DNA from 3 places in the Arthrobacter sp. 4R501 genome. Region 3 is predicted to be linked to each of the others. Evidence: riboswitches for the same ligand, from Rfam matches in the RefSeq annotation. Region 3 holds a riboswitch; each other region holds the start of a gene.

Region 1 (7,108 bases), on a different contig from region 3:
GGCCCGCCGGCACCACCCAGGTGGGAGACCTCTGGCGCAGCATCCTGGCGGACATGGGCGCGGACGTCAGCCTGGCTGACGGCGTCCTGACCGTCACGGGCGGGCCAGAGATCAAGGGTGCGCATTTTGACGAAACCAGCGAACTCGCCCCCACCGTGGCGGCCCTCTGCGCCCTGGCCAGCGGACCTTCACGGCTGACCGGCATCGCGCACCTTCGCGGCCACGAGACGGACCGGTTGGCCGCGCTGGTCACCGAAATCAACCGCCTCGGCGGCGACGCGGAGGAGACCAGCGACGGCCTGGTGATCCGCCCGGCAAAGCTGCACGCCGGCGTCGTCCACAGCTACGCGGACCACAGGATGGCCACCGCCGGTGCCATCCTCGGCCTCGCGGTGCCGGGCATCGAAGTCCAGGACATCGCTACGACTGCCAAGACCATGCCGGAATTCCCGCAGATGTGGGCCGACATGCTGGCCCAGGGCGCTGCTGCCGACAAGCGCGTGGAAGGTCCCGCTGGTGGCACGCAGCACTGATTCCTGGGACGAGTCCGACGTCCGGATCCGGCCCAGCAAAAAGGGCTCCCGGCCGCGCACGAAGGACCGCCCTAGCCACGACGACGCCGTCACGGGCCGCATCATCACCGTGGACCGCGGCCGGTACACCGCCGTCGTCGGCGAAGACTCGGGCGACGAGCGGATCATCATCGCAGCCAGGGCCCGCGAACTCCGCCGCTCCCCCGTGGTTGCCGGCGACTTCGTTTCCCTCGTTGGAGATGTCTCCGGGGAACCCGACACGCTGGCCCGCCTCGTCCGGATCCAGGACCGCAGGACCCTGCTGCGCCGCAGCGCCGATGACACTGATCCGATCGAGCGTGCGGTGGTGGCCAACGCAGATCAGCTGGTGGTGGTGGTGGCCGCCGCAAACCCGGAGCCGCGCACAGGCTTCATCGACCGCGCCCTGGTGGCCGCTTACGACGCCGGCATTGAGCCGCTGCTGCTCGTCACCAAGGCGGACGTCAAGGATCCGGCGGAACTGCTGTCCAACTACGAGCACCTGGACTTCCCGGTGATCATCAGCCGCACGTCGGACTCCGAAGCCTCAGGTATCGATGCCCGCTCCGACGACGGCCTCTCGGCCCGCCTGGACAGTGACGCTGTTTCGCAGCTCCGCGCGTACCTCGAGGGCAAGGTCTCCGTGATGCTGGGTCATTCCGGCGTGGGCAAGTCAACCATGGTCAATGCGCTCACCGGGGCCGAACGGGCCACCGGGGGTGTAAACGCGGTGACCGGCCGCGGCCGCCACACGTCGTCGTCGGCCCTAGCCCTGAAGCTGACCGGGGCTCCCGCCGGAAGCTGGATCATCGACACCCCTGGCATCCGTTCGTTCGGCCTGGCCCACGTGGACCCGGACCGGATCCTGCGGTCCTTCCCGGACCTGGAGCCGGGTACGGATGCCTGCGAGCGTGGCTGCAAGCACAACACCGCGGCCGTCAACTGCGGCGTGGATGCCTGGGTGTCCGCCGGCCACGCGGGCCCCACCGGCCCGGCCCGGCTCGCGTCCCTGCGGCGGCTGCTGGGCACGGATCCCCGCCTGGTGGGCCAGGAAACCAAGGAACTAGGCAGCATCGGCTAGACGGAACGCCGATGTCCCCAACACTGCGGCCCTGAGACGGTAGTTTGGAACCATGATCCAACCCGCTTCGAGCTACAACGATGACTTGCGCCTTGCCCATGTGCTGGCAGATTCCGTGGATGACCAGACCATGAGCCGCTTCAAGGCACTGGACCTCCGCATCGAGACCAAGCCGGACCTGACGCCGGTAACGGACGCGGACAAGTCCGCGGAGGAAGCCATCCGCGGCCAGCTGTCCCGCTCGCGTCCGCGCGACGCCGTGCTGGGCGAGGAATTCGGCAGTTCGGGCCATGGCTCCCGACGCTGGATCATTGATCCCATCGACGGCACCAAGAACTTTGTCCGCGGCGTCCCGGTTTGGGCCACCCTGATCGCCCTCGTGGACGAAGGCGAACCCGTGGTGGGAGTGGTCAGCGCGCCCGCGCTGGGCAAACGCTGGTGGGCCGCCAAGGGTTCCGGCGCGTACATGGGCAAGTCCCTCGCCGCCGCAACGCGGCTCCGCGTCTCGGACGTCTCCAAACTTTCGGATGCCTCCCTGTCCTACTCCAGCCTGGGCGGCTGGAAGGAACGCGGCAACCTGGACGAGTTCCTGGGCCTGACCGAGGACGTGTGGCGCACGCGCGCCTACGGCGATTTCTGGTCCTACTGCATGGTGGCCGAAGGTTCCGTGGACATTGCCTGCGAGCCCGAACTGAACCTGTACGACATGGCTGCCCTGGTGCCCATCGTGGTGGAAGCCGGCGGCCGTTTCACCTCCTTGGAGGGACAGGACGGGCCCTTCGGCGGCAACGCCCTGGCCACGAACTCCATCCTGCACTCAGAGGTGCTCAAGCGGCTGAACCCGGATCTGGACGATCTCCTCTAGGCGCTTTCTTCGAACTATCGACGGCGGACGCCTCCTCAAGGGGGCGTCCGCCGTCGTATCTTCGACAAATGAGGCTGTTCCTCAAACGCGCGTAACAAAGTCCTTAACATTGGGCCGAGCTTCCTTTCTGCAGCGGCGGATGTTCTACGCTTCTTAACAGGTCACGAGTGCCAGCGCTAAACCCCGGTTTGCTGGCCGGCAACCCTCCATTCGCGGTGGGGTGCCCCGGGTGACGACCAGGCCGGTCCGGAATGGACACGGCAAGCGCGGATTCCCGTTACCGGGAGTCCTTTTAGAGTGAGGTCTCCGTGACAACTGCCACCGTCTCCCCCAACACTGTTTCTCCCAGCAACACTGCCGCCGCCAAGGCCGCTGCGGTGTTCAACGATGCCGCCGCCGTTGCCGGCCGCCCCCTCTCTGCCGTCACCGGCGCGGAAATCCAGGCACCGCTGATCCAGGGCGGCCACATCCGGTACGCAAACCTGGACTACGGCGCGTCCGCTCCCGCCCTCTCCGTGGTGTCGGCCTACCTCAACGAGATCCTGCCGTTCTACGCCAGCGTCCATCGCGGCGCCGGCTACGCATCGCAGATCAGCACCTCCGTCTATGAGAACGCCCGGGACATCGTGCGCGACTTTGTGGGCGGACGCCCGGACGACTCAGTCATCTTCACCCGGAACACCACCGACTCGCTGAACCTGCTGGCGGGTTGCCTGCCGGCGACGGACGGGCGGCCTAATGGCGATGTCCTCTACCTGGACATCGAACACCACGCCAACCTCCTGCCGTGGCAGGGAGTCCCGCACCGCAGCGTCGTCGCCGCGGACACCATCGTGGGGACCCTCGAGGTCCTCCGCGCCGAACTTGAGCAGGGCAACGTCAGCCTCCTCGCGGTCACGGGCGCCTCCAACGTCACCGGCGAGATCCTCCCGATCAGGGCCCTGGCCGCCCTCGCCCATGAGTACGGGGCGCGGATCGTGGTGGACGCCGCGCAGCTGGCGCCGCACCGGCGCATCAATATCAGCACAGACGACGTCGACTACCTCGCCTTCTCCGGGCACAAGCTCTACGCGCCCTTCGGCTCCGGCGTCCTGGTGGGCCGCACCGACTGGCTCGACGCCGGCACGCCCCACCTGGCCGGCGGCGGCGCCGTCCGCGAGGCAAGGCTCGACGGCGTCAGCTGGGCCACCGGTCCGGCCCGGCACGAGGGCGGCTCCCCCAACGTCCTCGGCGCGGCCACGCTGGCCCGCGCCACCCAGGTCATCGCGTCCCTGGACCACGCCCGCTGGCACGCCCACGAGGCGGCCATCAGGTCATTCCTGGTGGAAGGGCTCGGGAGGATCGACGGCGTCACCGTGCACCAGATCTTCTCGGACACGGACGCCGAAACGGGCACCATCGGCGTGGTGAACTTCTCCGTGGCAGGGTACGACGCCGGGCTTGTGGCCGCGTACCTGTCGGCCGAGCATGGCGTTGGCCTCCGGGACGGCCGCTTCTGCGCGCACCCGCTGCTCAAGCGCCTCGGCATTCCCTCCGGTTCCCTGCGGGCCAGCTTCGGCGTGGGCTCACGGCTGGAGGATGCCCAGCGGCTCCTTGCCGGCCTGGAGCAACTCCGCCGGACCGGCCTGGGCTGGGACTACGTGGTGGACGCGGGACGCTGGGTTCCGGCCAACGACACCCGCACGTACCCTCACTGGGCTCCCAACACCCCGGGCACCGCCGGCGCGGCTCCGTGCCTTGACGACTGACTGACGCTTTCCTCCCCTGGTTCCTGACCTGGCTGCCACGTGACCGCCGCCTGATCCAGGGGCTGCGGCCCATGCGGTAAATTCGAAGGATACCGATGGGCACAGTTGAAGGAGGCCGCACGTGGCACGGGGTGGCCCCAGACTTGAGCACGGACGCCGCCTGGAGCTCGGACAGAGTTTCCAGGACGGCGGCGAACACTACCAGCGCGTACGCCCTGGCTACCCTGCCGACTCAGCGGACTGGCTGATCCCTGCCGGGGCCGCGGACGCCGTGGACGTGGGGGCCGGAACCGGCAAGTTCACCGCTCTTCTGCTGGAACGCAGCCTGGCGGTTTCCGCCGTGGATCCGTCGCCGGACATGCTCGAACAGCTGCGGGCCCAGCACGCGGCGGCGGACGCGACGCAGGGGACGGCAGAGGCGACGGGACTCGCTGACTCCTCGTTCGACGTCGTAAGCGTGGCGCAGGCCTGGCACTGGTGCGATCCGCTGCCGGCGAGCACCGAACTGGCGCGGATCCTGCGGCCCGGCGGAACGCTGGGGCTGATCTGGAACCAGCTGGACACGTCCGTTCCGTGGGTGCACCGGTTGTCCCGCATCATGCACGCGGGCGACGTCTACAAGCCCGGGTTCCGCCCGGTGGTGGGGCCGGAGTTTGAAGGCCTCGAGAGCCATGTGACGCGGTGGGAGGACAGCCTCAGCACGGCGGACATCATGGAACTGACGAAGTCCCGCAGCTACTACCTGCGCGCCGGCGAAGCCACGCGCGGCAAGGTCCTCGCCAACCTCGATTGGTACCTGCACAAACACCTGGGGCACGCCGCCGAAGAGGAGATCAGCCTGCCGTACCTGACGTTGACGTGGCGGGCCACGAAGGCGTGACGGGCGCTGACCACCGGGTAGGCTTGGAAACGTGAAGACCAGCGCGCCCTCCTCCTCGATCGAGGACTACGTCAAGGTCATCTACGGCTTCACGGAGTGGCAGGACAAACCCATCACGTCCTCCCAGCTCGCGCAGCGCCTGGGGGTGGCCAATTCCTCGGTCTCGGAGATGGTCCGCAAGCTTAAGGACCAGGGCCTCGTGGACCACAAGCCATACAGCGCCATCACCCTGACAGACTCCGGGGTCCGGCTGGCATTGTCCATGGTGCGCCGGCACCGGCTCATTGAGACCTACCTGGTGCAGGAGCTCGGTTACAGCTGGGACGAAGTCCACGACGAAGCCGAACTGCTGGAGCACGCGGTGTCGGACACGTTTATTGAGCGCATGTCGGCAAAGCTGGGCAACCCGCAACGCGACCCGCACGGTGACCCGATCCCCTCCGCGGACGGCACGGTGCTGCTGCCAGCAGCGCATCTGCTCGGCGAACTCGATCCCGGACATACCGGCCGGATCACCCGCATCAGCGACGAGAACCCTGATCTGCTGCGGTATCTTTCGGCCGAGGAAATTGACCTCGACGACGAGGTGGAGGTAGTGGGCCGTAAGCCGTTTGGCGGAGCGCTGGTGGTGCGGATCAGCAACGCCGGCAGGAAGCGGGACTACGATCTCGCGGATGAAGTCACCGCGGCGCTCTGGGTCCACAGCGACCACCCCCACACCGGCTGCACCCTCAGCGACCGCTGAATGACGAACGCCCGCGTTCCGCACTGGCGGGCATGGCTGGCCGTGGCGGCAGGCGGCCTGGCCGGAACGGAACTCCGGTACGGGTTGGGACTCGCCTTTCCGGAAACCGTGGGGGCAATGCCCTGGACCACCCTGGGAATCAACGTCACCGGAAGTTTTGTGCTGGCTGCCCTCACTACGGTCTGGATGGCCCGGCCGCAGACGGCATTCTGGCTCCGCGCCGGCCTGGGGCCCGGATTCCTGGGCTCGTTCACCACGTTCTCAGCAGTCGTTTTCTCGAGTGACCAGCTGTCCAGGGCCGGCGAACATCCCGTGTGGATTGCGTACCTGGGGCTGTCCCTGCTGCTGGGACTGGGCGGCGCGGCCGGTGGCTGGCGGACCGGACGGCTGCTCACCGACCGGCTGCAGGGTGACCGGGCGGGGACAGCGCCGTGATGGGCGCTGTCCTGGTGGGAGTGTTCGGCATGGCGGGCGCCCTGCTGCGCTTCGCCGTCGACAGCTGGTTCGCCCACCGCGAGGGGCTCCGCACGGCCGTCAGCCCGAGCGGCAGGCCGCGGCACTGGCCGTGGGCCACGCTCACCGTCAACGTCACCGGGTGCCTGATCATCGGACTGTCCATCGGCATGACCGGACGGCTCGGCCTTGCCCCCGAGTGGCAGACCGCTGTCGCCACCGGCCTGGCGGGCGGGCTCACCACGTTCAGCTCCTGGACCACCGCCACGGTGCGGCTCCTGAGCGAGTCGCGGTTCGGTGCCGCCGCCCTGAACGTCGGCGCCAACCTGGCCGCCGGATTTGCCGCGGCGGCTGTGGGCATCGCACTGGCGTCGTAAGGGACTCAAACAGGTTTGTCCCGGTCCCGTATCGTTGACTCTGATGATTAGCAGACGCGACGCGGCAATTGCCCTTGATGTACCGATGGAAATGGCCCAGCGCCATGGCATCCCGAAACGACTGACCGAGGCGGAGCTGGGCGAAATCCTGGACAACCCACCGGCATGGCTGATCCAGTCGCGGGCCAACCGGACCGGCAAGCGTCCGGTCTGGGTGCACCTGGAATGTGCCGTCTGCGGCTACGAGGAAGCGGCCCGGCCCAAAAAATGGTGGCCGGAATTCACGTATGTGGTGTGCGAGCACCATGCCCCGGACGAGGTGCCGCCGCTGCGGCCGGGCCTCATCAGGAGCGAGTTCGACGGCGTCGGTACCCGTTTCGTGGGCATCGCGGACGTTGCAGTTCCGGA
Region 2 (7,108 bases), on a different contig from region 3:
ACGCACCGACCGCCAGGCGCACACCCAGCGTGAGCATGACTGCAGCGACGAGTCCGTCCAGGATGCGCCACGAGGAGGGTCGCGCGAAGAACGGCCGGAGGACCCTGGCCCCGAATCCCAGCGCACTGAACCAGGCGATGCTGGCGGCGATGGCTCCGCCCCCGAACCACCAGCGCAAATCCTGTGCCTGCTGGTTGGCCACCGATCCGAGCAGCAGCACGGTGTCCAGGTAGACATGCGGGTTGAGCCACGTCAGGGCCAGTACCGTGCTGAGGGCGGCGCCGAGGCCGACGGCGGGCTGCCGCCCGGACGCCGTTAGTGCTCCAGGACGAACCGCCCGGCGCGCCGCCATAACGCCGTAGCCCACCAGGAAGGCGGCGCCGGCAAACCGGACCACATCTACGATTACGGGACTCGACTGGAGCAGCGCCCCCACTCCGGCGATGCCCGCAGCGATGAGCAGCGCATCGGAGACGCTGCAGACCAGGACGACGGCGGCCACATGCTCGCCGCGGATGCCCTGCCGGAGGACAAAGGCGTTCTGGCTGCCGATGGCCACGATGAGGGCGAGGCCTGTGCCGAAGCCCAGCGCGGCGGGGCCTAGAAGTGCTGTCAGATCCATATCCTCCAACGTACGGGCGGACATAGGATTACACCAGCTAAATATTCTTAGCTCTATTAAGGAAAGCTAATGAAGATGTTCCAGTTTGAGCAGCTCCGGACCTTCGCGGCCGTCGTAGACGAGGGGACGCTCGAGGCGGCGGCCCGCAGCCTGTACGTCACGCCGTCGGCCATTTCCCAGCGTCTCAAGGCGATGGAAGACGCGGCAGGCCAGATCCTGTTGCAGCGCACCAACCCCGTCCGCCCCACCACCGCCGGAGAAGCCATCCTGCGGTTCGCCCGGCAGGTCCGGCAGCTTGAGTGGGACGCCCAGCAGGAGCTCGGCGGGAGCCGGGACCGCCCGATGGCGCCCATCCCCTTGGTGGTGAACGCGGACTCACTCTCCACCTGGTTCATGCCTGCGCTGGCAAGTCTTCCGCCGGACCTCGGCGCGTGCTTCGAACTCCGCAGGGAGGATGAGCAGCATTCCACCCAGCTCCTGCGGACGGGATCGGTGATGGCCGCGGTAACCGCAACGCCGGAACCGGTCCAGGGCTGCAGCGTGGAACCGTTGGGTTCCCTGCGGTACCGTGCGGTGGCAAGCCCCGGCTACCTCCGGCGCTGGTGGCCCGACGGGCCGGAACTTGTTGCCGGAAGCCAGGCCCCGGTGGTGGACTTCGACCGCAAGGATGACCTGCAGGACGGGTTCTTCCGCACGATGACCGGCGCTGAACTGAACGCACCGCGGCACTATGTGCCGTCGTCGGCCGAGTTCGCCCAGGCCATCCGGCTCGGACTGGGATGGGGGCTGCTGCCGGAGCAACAGTGCCTGGCAGACCTCCGCAGCGGCGCCCTCGTGGAGCTGGCCTCCGCGAGCCCCGTTGACGTGTCCTTGTACTGGCAGCGCTGGAAGATCGACTCCCCGGTGCTTAACCAGCTGACCGCCGCCGTCCGGGAGACGGCCTCCCGGGAGCTGCGCCAGCCGGGCGCCTAAGCCGCCGTTTGCCTCACGCGTTATTCGCCTGGGCCGGCCCCGATAGGGGATGCGTCCGGCAACGCGGCATGCCATACTCAGGCCGTGACGTCGTCGTACTCATTCCGGGCCGAACTGTGGCGCTATCCCGACGAATCCGGCTGGCACTTCCTTACCCTCCCGGTGGAGGTCGCCGACGACCTCCGGGAAGAGGCGGCGGTGTTCCGGAAGGGCTTCGGCTCGGTCAGAGTCACGGCGGAAATCTCCGGCTGCACCTGGCAGACCTCGGTCTTTCCGGACAGCAAAAGCGGCTCCTACCTGTTGCCCGTCAAGAAGGCCGTCCGGGACGCGGCGGGCATCAGCGACGGGGCTGAAGTGGCCGTCCGGCTCGCGATCCAAGGCGAACACGAGGCACGTACCGGGGAACGGATAAGCGGTACTGGCTGAACTCTGCCGGGAATGACGCTGCCAGGATCGCCTCTTCTCGAAGCACCCCGCGGTGGACTGCGCCGGAAGCCACCGGGAGGGCCGCCACCATCCAGGCATCATCGCGCAGCAGCCCAATCAGAACCAGGTCAACCAGACCTAGATGTGCTTCAGAGCCTGCTCCAGGTCGCCGATGAGGTCGTCCACGTCCTCCAGGCCCACGGACAGCCGCACCACGCCGTCGCTGAGCCCGATGGCGGCGCGGCCCTCGGGACCCATGGCGCGGTGCGTGGTGGTGGCCGGATGGGTGATGAGGGACTTCGCGTCGCCCAGGTTGTTGGAGATGTCGATGATCCGCAAGGCGTCCAGCAGCGCAAAGGCGGCGTCCTTGCCCGAGCGGCCACCCGTCGTCGCAAGTTCCAACGTGAGGACGGTGCCGCCGGCCTTCATCTGCTTGGCGGCGAGCTCGTACTGCGGGTGTGACTTCAGCAGCGGGTACCTGACCCAGCTGACGGCCGGCTGCTGTTCGAGCCATTCGGCGATCCGCAGTGCGGACGCGGAGGAGTGGTTGACGCGCAGCGCCATGGTCTCCAGGCCCTTGGTGAGCACCCAGGCGTTGAACGCGGAGAGAGCCGGGCCCGTGTGCCGCATGAGCTGCTTGACCGGGCCGTCGATGAATTCCTTGGTGCCCAAGATGGCGCCGCCCAGGACGCGTCCCTGGCCGTCGATGTGCTTCGTGCCGGAGTACACAATCACGTCCGCGCCCAGTTGGCCGCAGCGCTGCAGCAGGGGAGTGGCAAAGACATTGTCGACGACGACGGTGGCCCCGGCGGCGTGAGCCAGCTCGCTGACCGCGGCGATGTCCACGATTTCCTGCATCGGGTTGGACGGCGATTCGAAGAACACTGCGGTGGTGGGCTCCGACAGGGCGTCCCGCCACTGGTCCAAGTCCGGGCCGTCAACGAACACGGTTTCCACGCCCCAGCGCGGCAGGATCTCGTTCAGGATCACAAAGCAGGAGCCGAACAGCGAGCGCGCGGCAACCACCCGGTCCCCGGCCGCCAGCAGGGCGCCCAGTGCGGTGAACACAGCTGACATGCCCGACGCCGTCGCAAAGCACGCTTCGGTGCCCTCAAGCAGGCGGAGGCGTTCTTGGAATGTGGCCACGGACGGGTTGCCGTACCGGGAGTAGACGAAGCGTTCGTCCTCGCCGGTGAAGGCGCGCTCGGCGGCGGCAGCGGACTCGTAGACGAAGCCCGAGTTCAGGAAGACCGGCTCGGTGGTCTCCTGGAAGTTGGTGCGGTCCAGCCCGCCGCGGACCGCCTGCGTCTCGGCGCTCCAGCCGGCGGCGTCTGGGTTGAAGGTCACTTGGCTATTCCCAGGTTGGTGGGCAGGCCGCGGTTCTTCCAGCCGTTGACGGTGCGCTCGCCGTAGCGGTCCGGCTCGCCTTCGAAACCCTCCAGGACGTTGTAGGAGGTGAAGCCGGCCTGCGTCGCGGCGATGGCGGCGGCGATGGAGCGCTGGCCCGAGCGGCAGAGGAACACCAGTTCAGTGCCGTCGTCCTCCGGGGCCTGCTGCGTCAGGTCGGTGATGAAATCCCGGTTCGGGATGCCACCCGGGAACGTCCACGGGATGAACAGGGGATCGTTGTCCGTGGCCTTCGTGTCCGGGATGCCGATGTGGGCCCATTCGCCTTCGGTCCGGACATCCACCAGGATGGCGCCCTGTTCGAGTTTGGCCCAGGCCTGCTGCGGGGTGAGGTCTCCGGCGTAGCTCATGCGTGGCCCTCGCCGTCGAAATCGAGGTCGTCCACGGCGGAGGCGACGGCGGCATCAGCTGTGGCGATGGCTGACGGGAGGATGAGTGCCTGCGCAACAATCACAACGCCGCCGTTGGACGTTGCGGCCGGGCTGCCGTGCAGGACATACCCTTCAGCCAGGGCAGTGGAAATCCGTTCACAGAACGACCTGTCATCCGGCCCGGTGACAAGCCGGTACGACAGTTTCTCTTCAGGGGCGGGTGCGTCAGACACGACGGAACTCCTTCTTTCACGCTTGCAGCTCGAATGGGTCGATATGCCGAGTATTCACCTGAGGCACCCCGCCGCGAAAGGGAGGGTTGCCGACCGGCCAGTCAGGGCTTGGCGCCGGTTCTCATTACTCCCCAAAAACGTAACATCCGGCCCGCCCGGCCGCACTGCCGCCTACGTCATGTTCCGTAACCAATGCGTTTTTCCGTAATCCCGCCGTGCTTCCGTAACGCCGGCGCTGACGGGACGATCGGGTCATGGGGAACTTTCGAGGGCGTTCACTGACGGGCGCCTGGGCACGCGTTTTGGCTGTGACGTTGTGCGCTGTGCCGGTGCTGGTGGGGGTGACAAGCTGCCGGAGCGTTTTCGCGCCGCCGCCCTGCATGCCGCCGGACTTTACCGTCTCGCCTGCCGCCGCCAAACCCGGTGACAGGATCACCGTCAGCGCCCCGGATACCACCTGCGATGCCCGCTACGGCACCGACGCACAGGTCCAGGTGACGGTCAAGGATGCGACCGGTACCGCGGTGCTGGAAGAGCTCGCTCCCATGTCCGACGACGGCGGCTTCACTTTCGTGTTCACCGTCCCGGCTGGCGTGGCTCCCGGGAAGGCCGGGGTCACCGCTTACCCGTACAACCTGGACTGGTGCGACGACACCGGAGTGAACAACCGGGCGGCTCAGAGGCCGGCCGGACTGGTCCGGGTTTCGTGTGCGGAACGCCTGGTGCCGCTGGTCATCCTTGGACCCGAGACCAAGCAGGGCTGAACCGGACCAAAGGCTGAGGCCGATAGAGTTTGCAGGGGCGCCGGCCACCGTCGTTGAAGCAGCCGTTCTTGGGGGATATCACCAGTATGCCAACAGCCACTGCACCGGCCAACAATGCCAGCCCTGCCAGCCCTGCGGGGCGGACACGGGTGCGGACCGCCGTCGTCCTACTGCTCACCCTCCTGCTGGCGGTCCTGGCGGCGCTGCCAACCGCCGCCACCGCCCGTGCCGCTGGAACCGCGCGGGCCGCTGGCACAGCTCCGGAGCCGGGTAAGCCGCTGCTGGGAGTGGTCCTTGAATGGGGCGAGGATTCGGCGGCGAGCTTTGCCGAACGGCTAGGGGCGACACCGGCCCTGTTGGGCCATGACATTTCCATCCCCGTCCGGTCCTCGGAAACCACCGACATCCGGCAATTCCTGGACCAGACTGAAGCCTTGGGCTCCCATGCCATGCTCACCGTCAAACCAACAGTTCCGCTGGAGCAGATCGACGACGCCGCCGCCCGGTCATTTGCCGCAGAGATCACGAGGATCTCGGCGGGCTTCCGGGGCCAGGTGCTGGTCCGCTTCGCCCCGGACATGAACGGGAGCTGGCTTGACTGGGGGCAGCAGCCGGCAGCCTTCCGGTCCGCCTTCAGGGCAGTGGCTGCGGAGTTCAAGGAAACGAACGACGCCGGCACCGTGATGGTGTGGCAACCGTACCTGGGGCGGGACTACCCCTTTGAACGGAACCGCAAGGCCCCCGCTGCTGGCAGCGAGGGCTTTGCCCTGTTGGACACCAACGCTGACGGTACCTGGGACGGCGGGGACGGGGCCTACGCGCCTTACTATCCCGGCGACGACGCCGTGGAATGGGTGGGGCTGTCCGCCTACCATGACGACACCGCCGGTGCGTCCGCCGTCAATACTGTGGCTGCCCCCGGGGAGCTGGCCGGGATGCTGACCGGAGCCGGCAATGAGGACTTCTACGCCACGTACGTGGAGCGACGCGACAAGCCATTCCTCCTGCAGACCGCAGCCTTCTACGGCCCCGCTACCGGCGGCGCCGCGGAGGCCGACATCAAACGGGACTGGTGGGACCAGGCGCTCGAAGCGGCGACGTCCGGGCGGTTCGGCAAGACCGCCGCCGTGGTCTGGGACGAACGGACCAGCACCCGGGACACCGGCGTGGCCAGCGTCGACTGGACCATTACGGGAAACGCCGATGTGGCTGCAGCGGCACGTGCCCGGCTGAACGCGTCCGGCCTCGTTACGGGGCCGGTCACTGAAATCGTCGCCGGCCAGGAGTACGTCCAGGCCAACACCCTGACCGGCCCGGCGGCCTGGAGCGTGGGCGCGGCCCTGCTCATCCTTCTTGTCGCCCTGTGGCAGGTCCCGCGGAGGGTGGCGGCCGTGGCTGCCTGGGGTTACACCGACCCGTCAAACCGGGATTCCCGCGTGGACCTGCTGCGCGGGGCAGCCATCGTGTTTGTGGTGGTGAACCATCTGGGCATGACGTCCCTCTTCCAGCTCCTGACCCAGGAAGCGGTGGGCTTCGTCTCCGGCGCGGAGCTGTTTGTGCTGTTCTCGGGCCTGGTAGTGGGTATGGTCTACGGCCCCCGGGTCAACGACGACTTTGGCAAAGTGGTGGACCTGACGTCGCGGCGGGCGGGCAAGCTCTATGTCACCGCACTGGTGGTGATGGTGGGCATTTTCCTGGTTTCGCTGTTGCCGATCTTCCAGACAGATCCCCTCACCACTTACACCGACCAGGGAACAGGAGGGGCCGGCCATGCCGCGTCCGGCCGGACCTACAACCTGTATGCGGGGATGGAATCGCTCTTCCAGTTCCCCGTTCCGCCACAGGTCCTGCCGGCCATCCTGCTCCTGCAGTTCGGGCCGTGGCAGTTCAATGTGATGGGCCTGTACGTGGTCCTGCTGCTGCTCAGCCCTCTGATCCTCGCTGCCCTGAACCGCGGCCGGACGCTGTGGGTGCTGGCGGTAACCCTCGGCGTCTACGCGGTGGGCGCGGCCACCCGGACCAGGCTGCTGCCCTCCCAGTTCGAGGATTCGTTTCCGCTGCTGGTGTGGCAGGTGCTTTTTGTGATCGGCCTGGTGGCCGGTTTCCACCGGCGGAAAATCGTAGGGTGGCTCTCGGCGCGCCCCTGGGCGGTGGCAGCCTGCTGCGGGGCTGCCGTGATTTTCGCTTTCCTGTCCTGGGGCAACCCCTACCTTGCCAACGGGTTTGACCTCCGCCTGGCCGTCATCCCGGATTCCCTGTACCGGACCATGTACGACTCCTTCTTTGCCCGCACCTACCTGGCGCCGGGACGGC
Region 3 (7,108 bases):
GGAGGGCGGTTCGGAGGCCGGCAATGCCACGGCCGCGGCCGGACCGCGGATCGATCTGATCCAGTGCTACGACGAATACGTGATGGGTTATTCCGCAACGCGGCACTATCTGGGCGGCAGCGCTCCGGCATTCCCGGTCGCCGGGGATCCGATGCATGTGGTGCTGCTGGACGGGCGGATGGCCGGCTGCTGGCGGCACACCATGTTCTCCGGCCGCTGTGAGCTTGATATCCGGCTGTCCGCTGCCGCGGACCGGGCCACGGAAGATGACGTGCAGGACGCCGTGGACCGGTATGGGGCCTTTCTGGGGATCCCGGCCGCGCGTGTGGGCCCCGGGGTTAAGCTGGAAGGACACATATGAGAGGCGCTACACCGTGAACAGCTTGTTTTTCTGGATCATCATTCTGTCGTTCGTAATACCGATGGCGATGCGGATGTACCGGAAATCCGTGAACAAACGGAACCAGGAGCAGAGCTTTTCCGGGCGCTACCCCGAGCAGTTTCCAGGCGGCGGGCAGTACCCGGGCAGCGATCAGTACCCGGGGCCGCAGAACAAGCAGCCCCGTGACGGCTATACGCAGCAGGACTATATGAGTGGCGGCTTCCGGCAGATCATGAGCCCGGAGCCCCTGCCGCCGAGCCAGCCGTTGCCGCCCATGCAGCCGATTCCTTCTGCGGATCAGCAGTTCCCGCCGTACGGCCAGCCGCAACCCAACGGCCAGCAGGTGCCGGAGAAGCGGATGCCGGAGCAGCGCGCGGAAGCACCGCAGCAGCCTGCCGCCCCCGGCATTCCCCTGCCGCCGTCGGGCCCGCAGGGATACCGTGCCCGGAAACTGGCCGAACTCGACCAGCAGTACAGCAACGGCGAGCTGGCCATGGAGGACTACATGAAGCGCCGCTCCGACATCATGAACGGCTGATCCCTTAGTCAGCGCGAAAGGACACTTGAGGCCCTGATTCCAGGGCCTCAAGTGTCGTCTCGCGTTTAAGGGCAGGGGCTCAAGTGTCCTCTGTCGCTTAGATGAGGAACGTGTCTCGGAGCTGGACGCCGAGCTGGCCGATCTCGGTCAGGAAGCCGTCGTGGCCGATCGGGGCCTCAATAACGTGCACGTCCACGTCGCCCGGGAGCGCGTCAGCCAGTTCACGGGACTGGGACGGGAAGTACAGCCGGTCACTGTTCACCGCAGCCACGAAGAACCTGGCGGTGGCCCGGCCCAACGCCTCGTTCAGCGAGCCCCGCCCGCGGCAGACGTCGTGGCTCATCAGGGCGTCGGTGATGGCGATATAGCTGTTGGCATCAAAGCGCCGTACCAGCTTTTTGCCCTGGTGGTCCAGGTAGCTTTCCACCTGGTAGCGGCCCCGCTCCCCCAGCGCTGCCGCCTGGAACGGCGATTCGGGGTGCTGGGCCGACCGGCCGAAGCGGCCATGGAATTCCTCGGCGGAGCGGTAGGTGATGTGCGCGATGCGCCGTGCCAGGGCCAGTCCGTCCTCCGGCAGCGGACCGCCGTAGTAGTCGCCGTCGTTAAAATTGCTGTCCAGGCGGATGGCGAGCGTCTGCGCCTGGGCGAATGCGATCTGTTCGGCCGTGCTGGCGGCACCGATCGAGATAACGGCGCACCGCTGAACCCGTTGCGGGTAGGTGACCGCCCATTCCAGGGCCCGCGCGCCGCCCATGGAACCGCCCAGCACGGCGTACCAGCTCGGGATTCCCAGCTGGTTAGCCAGCCTGGCCTCGGCCGCGGTGGTGTCCCGCAGCGTTACCAACGGAAAGCGGGACCCCCACGGCTTGCCGTCCGGGGCATCCGAGGACGGCCCAGTGGAGCCGTAGCAGCCGCCCACGATGTTGATCGAGACCACAAAGAACCGGTCCGTGTCCACCGGCGCACCGGGCCCGGCCAGCTGTTCCCACCAGCCGGGCTCGTCGCTGTCGCCGCGCGTCACGTGTGTGCTTCCGGTCAGGGCGTGCTCAATCAGGACGGCGTTGGAGCCGTCTGCGTTGAGGGTTCCCCACGTTTCATAGCCGAGGGTGACTTCCGGGAGGTAACCGCCGGCTTCGAGCTCGAGTCCGCCGATGCTGGCGTAACGGACCACCCCGTTTCCGGGTGCTGCAGTACGGGAAATCGTAATCGTCATGGAAGGACCTTTTCTATGCGCTTGCCCACCGTCAATTGACCGGCAGGCCAGGTCCTCACCCGGGGCACCCCACCGCAAAAGAGGGTTGCCGGCCAGCAAGCCGGGGCTGTCGCTGGCACTCATGACCTGCTTTGAGTGTACGAACAGCCCCGGTCTATTGCTAAGCGTGTGACTGGTTATGACTTCGCGGGAGGCCTACTGCGGCTGGCCGGCCGCGTCCCTGCGGGGGGAGACCACTTCGGCGAAGAAGAGCTTGGTGTTGGGCTGGACGGCGTCGCGCCAATGGCCCAGGTTGCCGGGTCTGCCACAATCGTGACGGAGAAACCGGACTTCTTGAGCGTGTGTGCCAGGAGGTGGTAGGTGCCGCCGTACAGGCTGGGGCTGGCCACAACGCGGTCCCCGGCCTCGGAAATGTTCAGGATGACAAAGGTTCCAGCGGCCTGTCCCGAGCTCAGCAGCGGCCCCGCGAGTCCGCCCTCCCGGCTGGCAATCCTCTGTTCCACGGCATCCCGCGTGGGGTTGGAGCGCCCGTGCGCCGGTGGCGCTGTCCGGCTCCTGGCCAGCGTGGATCTGGCGGGTTTCGAAAGACGATCCGTTCGACGTTCAAGGCTCCTTGATGTGGTGTGGCGCTGCTCGGTTGCGTTCAGAGCGGGAAGCCTTGCCTGACGCGAACAGGATTGCGACGGACGTGGTCAGCGGGCCGTTTATTCTCCTGCTTCCCGGCGGAATGTCCACTCGTGACGCATCAGGATTCCGGTAAGGCTACCCTTAGCTGAGAGCCGGATCACAAAGTGCCAAGATGATGGCATGCGCATGGATCACGTCTCTTACGCCTGTGAACAAGATGGCCTCGTTGCCACCACCGAACGTATTTCGTCCGCCCTCGGCGTTGAAGCCGTGAAGGGTGGCGTGCACCCCCGGTTTGGAACCCGGAACATGATTATTCCCCTCGCGGGCCATAAATACCTGGAAGTCGTGGAGGTCCTGAACCACCCGGCATCGGACAAGGCTCCCTTCGGGCAGGCTGTCCGGGCCCGGTCCGAAGCCGGCGGCGGCTGGATGGGCTGGTGCGTCGAAGTGGACGACCTCGCTCCGTTCGAAGACCGCCTGGGCCGTGCCGCCGTCAACGGCAACCGCAAGTTCCCGGACGGCCGCGAGCTGGTCTGGAAGCAGATCGGCATCCTGGGCCTGATCGCGGACCCCCAGGTCCCGTACATGCTCAAGTGGGAGGGTGACCCCGCCCTGCACCCGTCCAACGCCTATGAGAGCAACGTCAAGATGAGCTGCCTGACCATAGCCGGTTCCGCCGAACGCGTGACGGAATGGCTGGGCGAGCCCGTCGAGAAGCCGCTGGAGGATGTGGCCGTTGACTGGGTGGCTCCGCATGGAACCCCGGGCATCCTGTCTGTAACCTTCGAAACCGCTACCGGAGCAGTCACCATCTGATTGCACGTTAAATAGCTTCGGCCGCCATCAGCGGGTGCCAATGATGCCACCCACCGATGGCGGCCGAATCCTCTTAAGGCCGGACCCGGTTCAGTTCACCTGTGCGGCACGGGAACCACGGCCGCCTTACCCCAGGCCCACAGCCCTGCCAAAGAGGCTGAAGCCAACGAAGGCAACGATGTCCAGCAGGGCATGCGCGATGACCAGCGGCATAATCCGCTTGGTTTTCGTGTAGAGCCAGGCGAAGACCACACCCATCACGGCGTTGCCGATGAACGGCCCGAAGCCTTGGTAAAGATGGTAGCTGCCGCGGAGCATCGAGCTGGTGAAGATGGCCAGGGGCATGCTCCAGCCGAACTTGCCGAAACGGTCCAGGAGGTAGCCCACCACAATGACTTCTTCCACGACAGCGTGCCGCAGCGCGGACAGGATCAGGACGGGGACTGTCCACCAGTACGAGTCGAGTGCGCTGGGGATGATGGCGGTGGTGATCCCCAGGGCACGTCCCGCTGCGTAGAGGCCCAGCGACGGGATCCCGATCAGCGCCGCGAGGCCAAAGCCCTGCAGCAGGTCACGGCCCGGCCGGGCGAAGTTGAACCCCAGCTTCCGGAAGGCGGACCAGCCTTGGGGGCTCACTCCGGCGCCGGATTGCCGCTGGTCCGTGAGGAAGTAGATGACCAGCAGCACGGGCACAAGGGCGAAAATGATGTCCAGCAGCTGGTAGGTGAGGTCGAAGTATTCGCGGGGGCTCTGTGACCGGTTCAGCGTGGACGTACCCTCGGCCAGCGGTGCACGCGTCATCTTGTCCAGCAGCTGCACCACCGAGTAGACGGCGGACTGCCCCAGGGACAGACCCAGCACAATCCAGACTTCAATCCGCAGCCGACGGCGGGAGGGAACCAACATGGTTCCATCTTGCCTGTAGTTTCTGGTTCTTCGCTGATTCGGGGGTGGCCAGCTCGCCGGGGCTGACCAAAGTGAGAAAGCGTCCGCCGAAAACGCACCAAAGTGAGAGAGCGTCCATGCGGCGGCACCTATGCTTGGGGCTTATGAGCGCGCCAGGGAAAATCTTCATGATCCGGCACGGCCAGTCCGCGGCCAATGTCGATACGTCCATCTACAACAGGGTCCCGGACTACCGGATTCCGTTGACTTCTCTGGGCCTGGCGCAGGCCACGGCGGCCGGCGAACGGATCCGCCGCGAGCTGGACGGCCGGCAGGTTTGCGTCTACGTCTCCCCGTACCTGCGGGCTCACCAGACTCTGGAGGCACTCAACCTCGGCAATCTCACGGAGCGGGTGATCGAAGAGCCGCGCCTCCGTGAGCAGGACTGGGCCAACTTCCAGATCACCGGTGACATCGAGGACCAGAAGGAACTCCGCAACGCCTACGGCCATTTCTTCTACCGGTTCAGGGAAGGCGAATCCGGCTCCGACGTCTACGACCGGATCTCATCCTTTATGGAGACGCTGTACCGGCACTGGTCCAAACCGGACTACGCCCCCAACACCATGCTGGTGACCCACGGGCTCACCATGCGCCTGTTCTGCATGCGCTGGTTCCACTGGTCGGTGGAGTATTTCGAATCGCTCAACAACCCGGACAATGCCGCGGTGCGGACCCTCCTGCGCACCGACCTGGGCAAGTACGAACTCGACATTCCGTTCAGCCAATGGGTGGACCGCCGGGTGGACGAGACCGTCCTGAATGCGCCGCCGGTGATCTTCTAGGGGTTGTTGCTGCTCGCCTAGTGTGGGGCCACGATCACTTCGGTGCCATTGGCTTCGAACGCTGCCTTATCCTCGGCGGAGATCCCGGAGTCAGTGATCAGGCGGGTGAACGCGTAACCGTCCATGGTGGCGAAGGCTCTGACGCCCACCTTGGAGGAGTCGGCCAGCACGTACGAGATCCGGGCCCGGCTGGCCAGCAGGGCATTCACTGACGCTTCGCCCTCCCCCGTATTGGTGGGACCGACCTCGGGGTCGATGCCGTTCACGCCGATGAAGGCGATGTCCATGACCACCTTCTGCATGATGATGTCGGTGTACGGGCCCACCAGTTCGTACGAACGGGGGTTCAGGATGCCGCCGGTCACCATGACTTTGATGTTTGGACGGACAGCCAACTGCGCAGCGATGTTGATGGCGTTGGTGACCACCGTCAGGGTGGACTGGTGGCCGGGAGCGTTGAGGTCCTCGCGCGTGGCCAGGATCTGAGCCAGGGCCGTGCTGGTGGTGCCGCCGCAGAGACCGATCACCGCGCCGGGAAAAATCAGCGCCGAGGCGGCCTGGGCGATCTGCTCCTTGGCTTCGGCGTGGTCGTCACGGTTGTACCGCCCGGGGAGGTCGTAGGCCAGGGCGCCGGTGGTGGCCCCGCCCCGGGTCCGGGTCAGCAGCCGACGCTTGGCCAGGCTGTCCAGGTCCCGCCGCGCCGTGGCCGGCGAGACCGCAAGCTGCGAGACAATCTCCTCGACCTCCACCTGGCCGGTCTTGGCGAGAATGTCCAGGATGGCCGTCAGGCGGTCGGTGCGGGTCATGGGGGCCTCTCAGCGATCAAACAGTCACCAATATATGACGTTATCTGATCATAACAGGCACAAATGATCATCTCGCAATCACTAAGTGCGTCTGTACTTAGCGTGCCCGTACACCGGCCCGCCACACGGCGTACGTGAGCGGCATGCCCGGGCGGTAAGCGAGATGCGTTGCTGAGGGGGCGTTAAGCATGTGCAGGTCCGCACGATGCCCGACGGCGAGCGAACCCACCGCCCGTTCGCCGTCGGCGTCGCGCCCTGCCTCCCGGTGCAGCGCCAGCGCGCCGCCATACGTTGCGGCGCGCACCGCTTCATGGACGCTCAGGCGCATCTGCAGCACGGCCGTCGCCACGTTGAACGCCATGGAACTGGTGTAGGAGGTACCCGGATTGCAATTGGAAGCCAGCGCCACCTGCACGCCTGCGTCCAACAGTTCACGCCCCGGGGCCAACGGCTGCCGGGTGGAGAGATCGCACGCGGGGAGGCAGGTTGCCACGGTGCCGCGGGCACCAGTGCCGGTTCCCGGGTTCCAGCCCGACCAGCTTTCCGCCAGGACCGCCACATCACGGGCCGACAGGTAGTTCACGTGGTCCACGCTGGCTGCCCCGAGTTCCACCGCCAGCTGCACGCCGGGACCCTCGCCGAGCTGGTTCCCGTGGACGCGGATTCCCAGTCCGGCGGCCCGGCACGCCTCCAGCACACGGCGGGACTGCTCCGCCGTGAAGGCGCCTTCCTCGCAGAAGACGTCCGCCCACCGGACGTACGGCCGGACGGCGTCAAGCATGGGCCCGCAGACGAGATCGGTGTAGGCCTCCGCATCGGTGCCCGCGGGGACAAGGTGGGCACCCAGATAGGTGACCTCGTCCACGACAGTCGAGGCGATCCGGGCGCTCCGGGCCTCGTGCTCAATATCCAGCCCGTAGCCCGTCTTGGTTTCGAGGTAGGTGGTGCCCTGCGACACGGCCTCGGACACACGTGCCATCGCCAGCCGGGTGA

Evidence for each region. A riboswitch is a leader RNA that binds a small molecule or an ion and turns the genes downstream of it on or off. The one in region 3 is predicted to bind S-adenosylmethionine.
Region 1: linked by a shared signal. The riboswitch ahead of CXR02_RS05835 (aminotransferase class V-fold PLP-dependent enzyme) and the one ahead of CXR02_RS16940 (homoserine O-acetyltransferase) in region 3 are both predicted to bind S-adenosylmethionine.
Region 2: linked by a shared signal. The riboswitch ahead of CXR02_RS18140 (DUF1737 domain-containing protein) and the one ahead of CXR02_RS16940 (homoserine O-acetyltransferase) in region 3 are both predicted to bind S-adenosylmethionine.

What each region holds. Positions count from the first base shown of each region.
Region 1 covers NZ_PJIW01000005.1:54,744-61,851, reverse strand. The annotation lists gene aroA (3-phosphoshikimate 1-carboxyvinyltransferase) at 1-533, shown strand, start outside; gene rsgA (ribosome small subunit-dependent GTPase A) at 517-1,632, shown strand; gene hisN (histidinol-phosphatase) at 1,685-2,497, shown strand; SAM riboswitch class IV at 2,657-2,770, shown strand; gene CXR02_RS05835 (aminotransferase class V-fold PLP-dependent enzyme) at 2,806-4,245, shown strand; gene CXR02_RS05830 (class I SAM-dependent methyltransferase) at 4,367-5,125, shown strand; gene CXR02_RS05825 (metal-dependent transcriptional regulator) at 5,157-5,870, shown strand; gene CXR02_RS05820 (CrcB family protein) at 5,871-6,305, shown strand; gene CXR02_RS05815 (CrcB family protein) at 6,305-6,700, shown strand; gene CXR02_RS05810 (hypothetical protein) at 6,744-7,108, shown strand, end outside.
Region 2 covers NZ_PJIW01000020.1:57,450-64,557, reverse strand. The annotation lists gene CXR02_RS18165 (LysE/ArgO family amino acid transporter) at 1-622, opposite strand, end outside; gene CXR02_RS18160 (LysR family transcriptional regulator ArgP) at 692-1,594, shown strand; gene CXR02_RS18155 (DUF1905 domain-containing protein) at 1,679-2,020, shown strand; gene CXR02_RS18150 (O-succinylhomoserine sulfhydrylase) at 2,159-3,367, opposite strand; gene CXR02_RS18145 (rhodanese-like domain-containing protein) at 3,364-3,777, opposite strand; gene CXR02_RS18140 (DUF1737 domain-containing protein) at 3,774-4,031, opposite strand; SAM riboswitch class IV at 4,045-4,160, opposite strand; gene CXR02_RS18135 (hypothetical protein) at 4,286-4,795, shown strand; gene opgC (OpgC domain-containing protein) at 4,882-7,108, shown strand, end outside.
Region 3 covers NZ_PJIW01000018.1:8,974-16,081, reverse strand. The annotation lists gene CXR02_RS16950 (winged helix DNA-binding domain-containing protein) at 1-361, shown strand, start outside; gene CXR02_RS16945 (hypothetical protein) at 375-920, shown strand; gene CXR02_RS16940 (homoserine O-acetyltransferase) at 1,018-2,133, opposite strand; SAM riboswitch class IV at 2,146-2,260, opposite strand; partial or broken gene CXR02_RS16935 (PLP-dependent transferase) at 2,350-2,703, opposite strand; gene CXR02_RS16930 (VOC family protein) at 2,941-3,579, shown strand; gene CXR02_RS16925 (CPBP family intramembrane glutamic endopeptidase) at 3,706-4,485, opposite strand; gene CXR02_RS16920 (histidine phosphatase family protein) at 4,629-5,309, shown strand; gene CXR02_RS16915 (DeoR/GlpR family DNA-binding transcription regulator) at 5,327-6,115, opposite strand; gene hutI (imidazolonepropionase) at 6,213-7,108, opposite strand, start outside.